3 regions of the Gilliamella sp. B2772 genome follow, and region 3 is predicted to be linked to each of the others. Evidence: riboswitches for the same ligand, from Rfam matches in the RefSeq annotation. Region 3 holds a riboswitch; each other region holds the start of a gene.
The links. Region 3 has a riboswitch for thiamine pyrophosphate ahead of tenA (thiaminase II). Riboswitches for the same ligand answer to the same signal wherever they lie in the genome.

Region 1 (3,239 bases), on a different contig from region 3:
ATGCAGTACTTGGCAAATGTAAGCCAGTAAACCTTGTTGCCCATATACCGACAACAACCCTGTCACAACCACCAAAGCGGGTAAAATAAAGGTAATTGGCATTATTTTTATCAGTAACTTTTTACCTTTAAAATCAATAAAGGAGAGCGCCTTGGCCATTAATATTGCTGATGCCAGCGAAAGTATTGTCGATAACAAAGCTTGATAAAAAGTGATCCAAACAATATGAAGCACATAACTATCAAGATAAATCGTCAAATTTCCTGACTCTAAGGCAAATCGCCAAATAGCAATAAGCGCCGAGCTTAAGATAATGAGTATTAAGCTCGCTGCACTCATTCCGGGTAATAACGATTTAAATTTCAACATTGGCGATACGGATCTATTTACTAATTGCCGATTGCCATTCTCGAATCCAAGCTTTTTGATGTTTTTCAATCTCTGCTGGCTCAAATTCTAACGATTTATTGACCGAATTAATTTGCGCAAAGGCATTAGGTAGATCCGTTTTGATAATCGGATACATCACATTTTTCTCAGCAAATTGGTGTTGGACTTCAGGTGTCAGCAAATAACGTAAAAATTGGCGCGCTAGGTCAATTTCTTGACTGTATTTAATAATTCCGGCTACTTCAACTTGACGATAGTGCCCTTCATCAAAAATAGCTGCTTCGTAGTGATGCTCGTTTTCATTAATGATATGTGCCACTGGCGATGTACTGTAACTAAGTACAAAATCCGCTTCGCCTTTTAAAAACATACCATAAGCTTCGCTCCAACCTTTGGTGACCGTCACCGTGTTTTTAGCGATTTGTTGCCACGCTTCTGCTGCTTTATCACCATAAACTTTTTTTACCCAAAATAGTAAACCAAGTCCTGGTGTACTGGTTCTTGGATCTTGGTAGATGATTTTCCAACCTGCTTTATTTTCAACCAGTTCATGTAAAGAATGAGGTGGATTTTTGACTTTGTTATTATTGTAGATAAAAGCAAAATAACCAAAATCATAAGGCATAAAACTATCATCCCACCAATTGGTGTTGAGATTGTCGGGTTTAGCGATTTGATGAGGAATAAGAATATTCGCTTGTTTGGCTTGCTCTAATAGGTTGTTATCTAACCCTAAAATAACATCCGCATTCGTTTTATCGCCTTCAAGGCGAATACGATTTAAAACCGACACACCATCACCTAATGTCACAACCTCAAGTTGGCAATTGCACTGAGCTTCAAACCCTTTTTTGATTGCCTCACCGGGTCCCCATTGTGACATAAATGAATTATAGCTATAAACCGTCAAAGTAGGCAGTTCTGCATTGGCTAATGGGCTAAAAAGTGAAAATAGAAAAATAACAGGTAGTAAAAAGTTTTTACAAAACATTTTGCCTCCAAAGAAATAGGTAAAAGACAAAAGGTTTGAGCAGATATAATAACTCAAATCCCTCCGCTGGCATTATCCAGTTCAGGTTCGACGAGTTATGTCAGTCAATCTGACACTCTCAGCCCACTAGGGCACCCCGTTGAGAACGACATTAGTTTAGAGGGTGAAGGTATAATTGTAAATAGTTACCTTCAACGGTTGCCTGCAAACTTATCTATGATTTTGGAAGAGAGTAACTGCACTTGATCAAACTGATAGCTTTATAAAATTTCCGCTTAGCCCCATTTGTAATCGGAAAATCGATTTCTTGCTTATTTAAGGGGGGAGTGAGTTTTGCATATTCATTCAAAAGGATATTTTCACCATAATTATCATACTATTTTGTCAATTGTGAATCTGAGTTCTTGCAGATGGTCTTGAGCAAACACCGAAGTTGAAAAGAGCAAAAGGATATTGATAATCAGGCAGTTAAACAAATTTCGGCACCTGTTTTCTCTTTATTTTTTTATCTATTTTATAATTAAGTTAATAAATTACATCTAAATAAAAAAATTTTCGTTTATAAAAGAATCAGCTATTTACTTGTCCTTAACTAATCCCACAGTGACAATTTATCAATTTATCAGTATTATATTGGGCATTTTATTTTAATCGATTAGGTTCAGTGTGAATATTCAACAACTATTAACACAACGTGTTTCTCAAGCAATGATTATGGCGGGTGCTGATAAAAACTGCGACGCTTTAATCAAGCAATCAGCTAAAGCCCAATTTGGTGACTACCAAGCAAATGGTATCATGTCTACCGCTAAAAAATTGGGAATGCCACCACGAGCATTAGCTGAAAAAGTTTTACAACATCTTGATATTGATGATATTGCCGATAAAATCGAGATCGCCGGTCCTGGTTTTATTAATATCTTTTTAAAAGATAGTTGGATTGCTGAACAAAACGAAGTCGCGCTAAATAGTGATAAACTGAATATTACTTTACCAGCCAAACCACAAACTATTGTGGTTGATTACTCTGCACCAAACGTAGCAAAAGAGATGCACGTCGGCCATTTACGCTCAACTATTATTGGTGATGCTAGTGTCCGAGTATTAAGCTTTCTTGGTCATAATGTTATCCGTGCCAACCATGTTGGTGATTGGGGAACCCAATTTGGGATGTTAATCGCCTACCTTGAAAAAATGGAAAACGAACATGCCAACGATATGGAACTTTCAGATTTAGAATCGTTCTATCGCGCAGCTAAAAAACATTACGACGAAGACGAAGCCTTTGCCGAAAAAGCCCGTAATTATGTCGTAAAACTTCAAGGTGGTGATCAATATTGCCGTGAAATGTGGCGAAAATTGGTGGATATCACCATGACACAAAACATTGCCACATATAAACGCCTTAATGTCACCTTATCGGTTGAAGATACAATGGGCGAAAGCATCTATAACAGTATGCTACCAGGCATTGTTGCCGATCTAAAACAGAAAAAATTAGCGGTTGAAAGTGACGGTGCCATCGTCGTCTTTTTAGATGAATACAAAAATAAAGAAGGCGAACCAATGGGCGTTATTATCCAAAAACGTGATGGTGGCTATCTTTATGCAACAACCGACATTGCCTGTGTAAAATATCGTTACGAAACACTCCATGCTGAACGTATTTTATATTATACCGATTCACGTCAACACCAACATCTAGAACAAGTTTGGGATATCGTGCATAAAGCGAAATATGTACCAGAATCCTTAAAACTTGAACACCACATGTTTGGTATGATGTTAGGTAAAGACGGCAAGCCGTTTAAGACTCGCTCAGGTGATACCGTAAAATTAAACGACCTGCTTGACGAAG
Region 2 (3,239 bases), on a different contig from region 3:
TCCTATCTTGCTTGTCTTATTTTTCTAATCAAATCAGATGTGGCCTTAGCAATATCTCCTTGCCCGCAAATTGCGGATACAACGGCAATACCTTCAATGCCAGTTTGAATCACTTCAGTTAAATTGTTTACACCGATACCACCTATCGCAACGGCAGGGCATTGTTTTGCTTTAACAAGTTCAGTCAATTGGGCGATGCCTATTGCTTCTGCTGCATCTTTTTTGGTGGGGGTTGGATAGATAGGGCCAATACCTAGATAATCGACTAGTTGCCAAGGAACGCGCTCAAGTTGCGAATAATTAGAGACTGAAAGCCCTATCCATTTATCTTCTCCAATTAATCGTCGTGCAATTTCGACAGGTAGATCGCTTTGTCCAACATGAACACCATCGGCATCGACAGCTAAAGCTATATCAATATGATCATTAATCAATAGTGGAACTTGAGTGTCGATTAATACTTCTTTTAAAGCTTGGGCGGCTTTATACCAATTTCTACCTGAATATTTTTGTTCTGAACGTAATTGAACGGCAGTAACACCATTTTCAACTGCAAACGTAGTGGTATTAACCATACCATTTATGCCATCACAAAGTAATGGATCAAGTACTAAATAGAGTGTTAAATCAAGTTGCTTCTTCATCAAAAATCCTTATTTGTGGTGAAAAGAGAAAGTTGGTCAATAATTGACATAGCAAAAGTACCTAGGCCTTGCTGTTTATTAGCGAGTTCACCCGCTTTTTTCATCATAAAGCAGGCTGAAGCAGTAGCCTTTAAATGATCTTCAGAACTTGCAATCAATGCTGCCACAATCGCAGATAATGAACAACCAGTACCAGTTACTTGTGTTAGCGCGATATCACCCCCAACAATGCTATAAACCTGCTCACCATCTGTGACATAATCGGTCTCACCTGTTATTGCAACAATGGTTTGATATTTCTTGGCTAATAGCATTGCCGCATTTAATGCAGAATCAGTAGAATCCAGCCCATCAGGCCCTTTTGATGATGATTGTTGACCACTTAAAGCTAGAATTTCTGAAGCATTTCCTCGAATAACTGTCGGTTTAAATGTTAATAATTGCTTAGCAATTTCAGTACGATATTTCAATGCTGCTCCAACTGCGACAGGATCTAATACCCAAGGAGTTTGATTAGCTTTTGCGGCGGCTAGTAACATGCTTTTAGCGCTATGACTATTGATCGTGCCAATATTAATTAACAAACCATTTGCAATGGCAACAAAGTCCTCAACTTCTTGCTCAGCTACCACCATCGCTGGTGAAGCCCCAATCGCCAAAAGAACGTTAGCGGTGTAATTTTGTACCACATCATTGGTAATACAATGGATTAAAGGTCGCTTCTGATGAACTTGCTCAATAAAAGGAATGGCATCTTGATTTGAAAATAATTTAATTACCGACATATTCTTTCCTTATCTAATAAATAATATTAAGGGAAGAATGTGTCAAAAGCGTTAATTAAGACAGAGACTTCCCTACGCTGGCATGATCCAGATCAGGTTCAACGGGTAAATTCTCAGTTTTTTGCTCTAACAAAAAACACCCCGAGTCTAAATAACAAATTTGGATAAAATTGAATCTATTATGAACTGAGTTTAAAAATTAAACAAGTTATTGTAATAATCTTTCTATATCACTAATGGCTCGTCTATCCGGCAAGAAAATTATTAAATGATCGCCATCTTCAATCATTAAATCCGTATTTACTATAATTACATCTTCACCACGAACCACGGCACCAATCGTAGCACCTGAAGGTAATTTTAAACTGTTAATATTTTTACCGACTAATTTTGAATTTTCCGCTTCACCACGAGCAACTACTTCGACAATTTCTGATTCACCTTGGCGTAATGAGACAACTTTAACTACACCCGTTTGCCTAACATGGCTTAGTAGTTCTGAAATAGTGGCATGTTGTGGTGAAATCGCGATATCAATAACACTATCGTTAATCAATTCTAAGTAGGCTTGTCGCTGGATAAGAACGATGACTTTTTTTGCCCCCATTCTTTTTGCCAGCATAGATGACATAATATTGGCTTCATCATCGCTAGTGACCGCCACAAACAGATCGGTTAACTCAACTTGCTCTTGTGATAATAATTCTTGGTCTGATGATTCTCCATGTAACACGGTGGTATTAACTAACTGCTCAGCTATTAATTCAGCTTTTTCTGCATTACGTTCAATCAACTTAACTTGATAATCATTCTCTAAACGTTTAGCTAAAGCAATGGCAACGCCACCGCCACCGCTAATAATAATACGTTTATAAGGTTTTTCTAGCCTTTGTAGTTCACTGGTTACTGCTTTAATATTGAGGGGAGGGGTAATAAAATAAACCATGTCTCCAGCTTCAATTAAAGTCGAACCTATTGGGCGAATAAAACGATTTTGACGATAAATAGCAACAACACGCGCTTCGACATGTGGTAAATGCTCTTTAAGTTCGGACAGTTCGCTCCCCACTAACGCACCACCGTAATAAGCGGTTACAGCAACCAAACAGACACGATTATCATAAAACGAAGCAAACTGTAGAGCACCAGGATATTGAACTAATTGGCTAATATGATTTGTAATTAAGTTTTCAGGAGCAATAATATGATCGATGTTGATACAATCTTTATTGAAGAATGGGTATCTTTCATCGTTATATTCAGGAGCACGGATTCTAGCAACTTTTTGTGGAATATTAAACATCACATGCCCAATCTGACAAGCCATCATATTTACTTCATCAGAATTGGTAACGGCAACTAACATATCGGCTGATTCCGCGCCAGCACTCTCTAATACTTGTGGGTAAGAGGATTTACCGCAAATGACTTGTAAATCAAAACGCTCTTGCAAAGATTGCAATTTATCATGATCTTCATCAACGACAGTCACATCGTTCTGCTTTTCAGTTACTAGATATTCAGCAAGTGCACTACCAGTTTGGCCTGCACCAAGAATGATAATTTTCATAATAAACCTATTATAATCAAAAGGCCTCAACCTAACTCATTATTAGAACAATAGAGCTCATATCAATTAAAGCCGTTTGATATTGTTTAGTAATAATCGCAATCTTATTTTAGATTATACAAAACCGATTGCATCATAAACCTTCTTCAACGTAGGCTCTGCTTTAGCGCCAGCTTTTTGTGCTCCTTCTTGCATAATTGAAAGAAGATAATTTTCATCATCTCGATATTGATGATATTT
Region 3 (3,239 bases):
TAAATCAATTACTAGCAAAGCATATAATAGTGTCACAAGGCACTGACTTTGGGGATCGAGTTGGCGCTATACGTTTAAGTTATGGTCATTTTGCAAAAGATTTGATGAGATAAAGCGAACTAAGTTTTTATTGATTGTTCTAACAGGTATTTGGCGTTAATAAATAGATCATAACTGCCTAGACAAACAAGGTAGGGTTAATCGGTAAACTTCAAATCTCATTATTGGATTGAATCTCAGCTAAATAATCACAAAACTATCAAAAAATCGCGGTTTTTATGCCTTATTAGCTATATTATATGATATAACAATTTGCGTTTGATATAAGGCATTCGTAGCAATAACATTTATTATTAAAAACCATATCCGATTACTTAAAATAGATTCACATAAAAAATCTTATCATTTTATTTACAAAATATTATCTGAAACCACGGTACACCAATATTTAACTCACTTGCTATATATGTTAGATTATTTGCTCCTTTCATATATAAGCAGGTAGGCTGATTTTGAATCTTTCTCCAAAAGCTTTTCACTATTTGGGTGTTATCGCAACACTTGCATCATTAGGAATGTACGTATCGTATATCCCACAAATTATCGACAATCTTCATGGATTTAAAGCTAATCCAACTCAACCTTTAGCGGCAGCAATTAACTGCTCATTATGGGTCTGTTATGGCTTATTACGACAAAAAAAGGATTGGCCAATTGCAATAGCTAATTTTCCAGGAGTATTGTTTGGTTTAACCGCGTTTATTACTGCTTTATAAATTCTTGCTTTAACTCCCTTATATTTTCTTTATACAGCATAATATATGCTGTATTTTTTTATAATCACAATTTTTGTGAAATAGGCTAGATAATTGTTACTCAAAAATTGAGAAATCAGAGAAGATTAAAAATTAAACTTGCATATAACTTATTAATTATTATATTGTTATTGAGTTATCAACAGGTTTGTTAAATACTTATCAAATAATAAAGTGAATAATTTAATCGATTAATCTAATTTATCGATTTACTATTGTTATCTAATAGTGATTAGACTATAGTAAAAGTCAGCCTATTTTTTAGGCTGGATTCATCTTCAAAATCTATCAGAATGTTATTTATACAAAGATTAACTAAATTTGATGATTAACAAATGAGTTTTATAAAATAAGGAAATCACCATGGCTGATATTAATCTTTCCGATGATTTGATAAAAGATTTTATCTACTCAATGTACCGTAAAGAGGTATTATTAAATTTAAAAGGTGTGGTTTTGACTGAAGAAGATCGCAAACAACTCCACGCAAAAAGAGACTTTGTAAATCAATTATCTGAAGCCGAATTATCCGATATTCGCTCATGGGTTCTAGATAAATTAAAATTACTCGAAAACCAACACCAAGAGCAGAATTAACTAAAAAATCTATACTAAGCTAGCTTTTTCAAATCTATTGATAAAATTTATTTGCAGCGTTATTCAAAACGATATGGACAGTTTAAACAATCGTTTTATAATGCATCAGTTACTCGATAATCTTAAGGAAAGATCATGAAAAAGTTAGCAGTAGTGTTATTATTAGGTCTCCCAGTTATTGCATCTGCGTCCAATTGTGACGAAATTAGTGCAAATATCGCCGAAAAAATTAAAAATAACGGTGTTAATGAAAATAGCTTCCAATTAAAACTTGTTCCTCAAGATGAACAAAATATTGAAGGTAAAATCGTTGGATCATGTGATCGAGGTAAACAAAGCATTGTTTATATTCGTACACCATCATCAAAATCAGTTAAAGATGAGCCTGAAACACCTGTTGAAATCACACCACAACCCGTCGAGTGCTACAGCCCTAGTAACGCTCCAGTTCAAACGCCAGCTTCGGCACCAGTAGAAAAAGTTCAAACTCCAGAGCCGACTTCTACAGAATCTCAGGAAACTGAACAAAAAGCAGAATAAACAGAAATTTAAGTAACCATTTTATAAATTTTATAATTTGTTTAACCGGGGTGCTATAGGCTGAGATTATACCCGTTGAACCTGATTCGGTTAATACCGACGAAGGGAGTTTAAAACACGTCTATTATAGAAATCTGTTTAACTCCTTATAGCGAATTTGTCAAAAAGGAGTCATTATGCCATCATTTAACTCACTGATTGAATCAAGCGAGTGGAAACACTATATTCAACATGATTTTGTTCAACAATTAGGAAAAGGCACATTAGACTTAACCTGTTTTCAATACTACCTGAAACAAGATTATCTTTTTTTAATCAACTTTTCCCGAGCTTGGGGACTTGCAGTATATAAAAGTCACGACATTGCTCAAATTCGTCAATCATTAGAGAGTTTAAAAATCATTGTTGAAGTTGAACTCGATCTGCATATTGAATATTGCAAAAAATGGCACATATCTGAATATGAACTAAGCACATTAAAGGAAGCCAAAGCCAATAGCGATTATACACGTTATGTGCTTGATATAGGATTACACGGCGATATATTAGATATACACATAGCGATGGCGCCCTGTTTAATTGGGTATGGCATGATTGCCAATTGGATTCAAGGTTGGGACGAAAACAACCCATATCGCTCTTGGATTGAGATGTATGCCAGTAAGGAGTTCCAACAAGCAGTACAAAAAGAAATTGCTTGGATAGAACAACAATTACTTAATATTAGTGAAAACCGATTTAAACAATTAAGCCAAATATTTAAGCAAGCGACGCAATTGGAAATAAATTTTTGGCAAATGGCATTGGATAAAAGTGACTAGTAAACAGCATGTTTTACCAGTTTAGATAAAACATGCTGAGCATGAATTATAAAAGTTGTTGATAGTTTTGCTTGGTTACATCATCCCAAACACTTGCTTGGACTTGCCCAATATGATGTTGTTGTAAAAGCAACATAGTTAGTCGAGATTGTCCAATCCCGCCACCAATTGTCTGTAAAAAATCACCATTAGCTAATGCCTTATGCCAAGCATATTGCAGACGATCTTCATTATTGGTTAATTTTAATTGGCGCTTTAACGTCTCAGGATCGACGCGAATACCCATTGACGAAATTTCAAAACCACTATTTAAAACTGGATTCCAAACTAAAATATCACCATTTAATCCTTTAGAACCCATCTCATTATCGCTACTCCAATCATCATAATCAGGGGCGCGCGCATCGTGTTTTTCTTTATTTGACAAATCACCACCAATACCGATTAAAAATACTGCGCCTAACTC

Region 1: it holds a riboswitch for thiamine pyrophosphate, as region 3 does, so the genes downstream of both, thiB (thiamine ABC transporter substrate binding subunit) here and tenA (thiaminase II) in region 3, are expected to answer to the same signal.
Region 2: it holds a riboswitch for thiamine pyrophosphate, as region 3 does, so the genes downstream of both, thiM (hydroxyethylthiazole kinase) here and tenA (thiaminase II) in region 3, are expected to answer to the same signal.

The regions. Positions count from the first base shown of each region.
Region 1 is NZ_JAFNNB010000001.1:190,307-193,545, reverse strand. Features, by position in the region: gene thiP (thiamine/thiamine pyrophosphate ABC transporter permease) at 1-369, opposite strand, end outside; gene thiB (thiamine ABC transporter substrate binding subunit) at 383-1,381, opposite strand; TPP riboswitch at 1,422-1,530, opposite strand; gene argS (arginine--tRNA ligase) at 2,048-3,239, shown strand, end outside.
Region 2 is NZ_JAFNNB010000002.1:287,686-290,924, forward strand. Features, by position in the region: gene thiE (thiamine phosphate synthase) at 3-644, opposite strand; gene thiM (hydroxyethylthiazole kinase) at 644-1,429, opposite strand; TPP riboswitch at 1,482-1,583, opposite strand; gene trkA (Trk system potassium transporter TrkA) at 1,638-2,999, opposite strand; gene trpS (tryptophan--tRNA ligase) at 3,114-3,239, opposite strand, start outside.
Region 3 is NZ_JAFNNB010000006.1:1,664-4,902, reverse strand. Features, by position in the region: gene J3T98_RS10545 (PLP-dependent aminotransferase family protein) at 1-113, shown strand, start outside; gene J3T98_RS10540 (SemiSWEET family transporter) at 513-776, shown strand; gene J3T98_RS10535 (hypothetical protein) at 1,179-1,412, shown strand; gene J3T98_RS10530 (DUF1161 domain-containing protein) at 1,548-1,952, shown strand; TPP riboswitch at 1,989-2,077, shown strand; gene tenA (thiaminase II) at 2,129-2,773, shown strand; gene asnA (aspartate--ammonia ligase) at 2,820-3,239, opposite strand, start outside.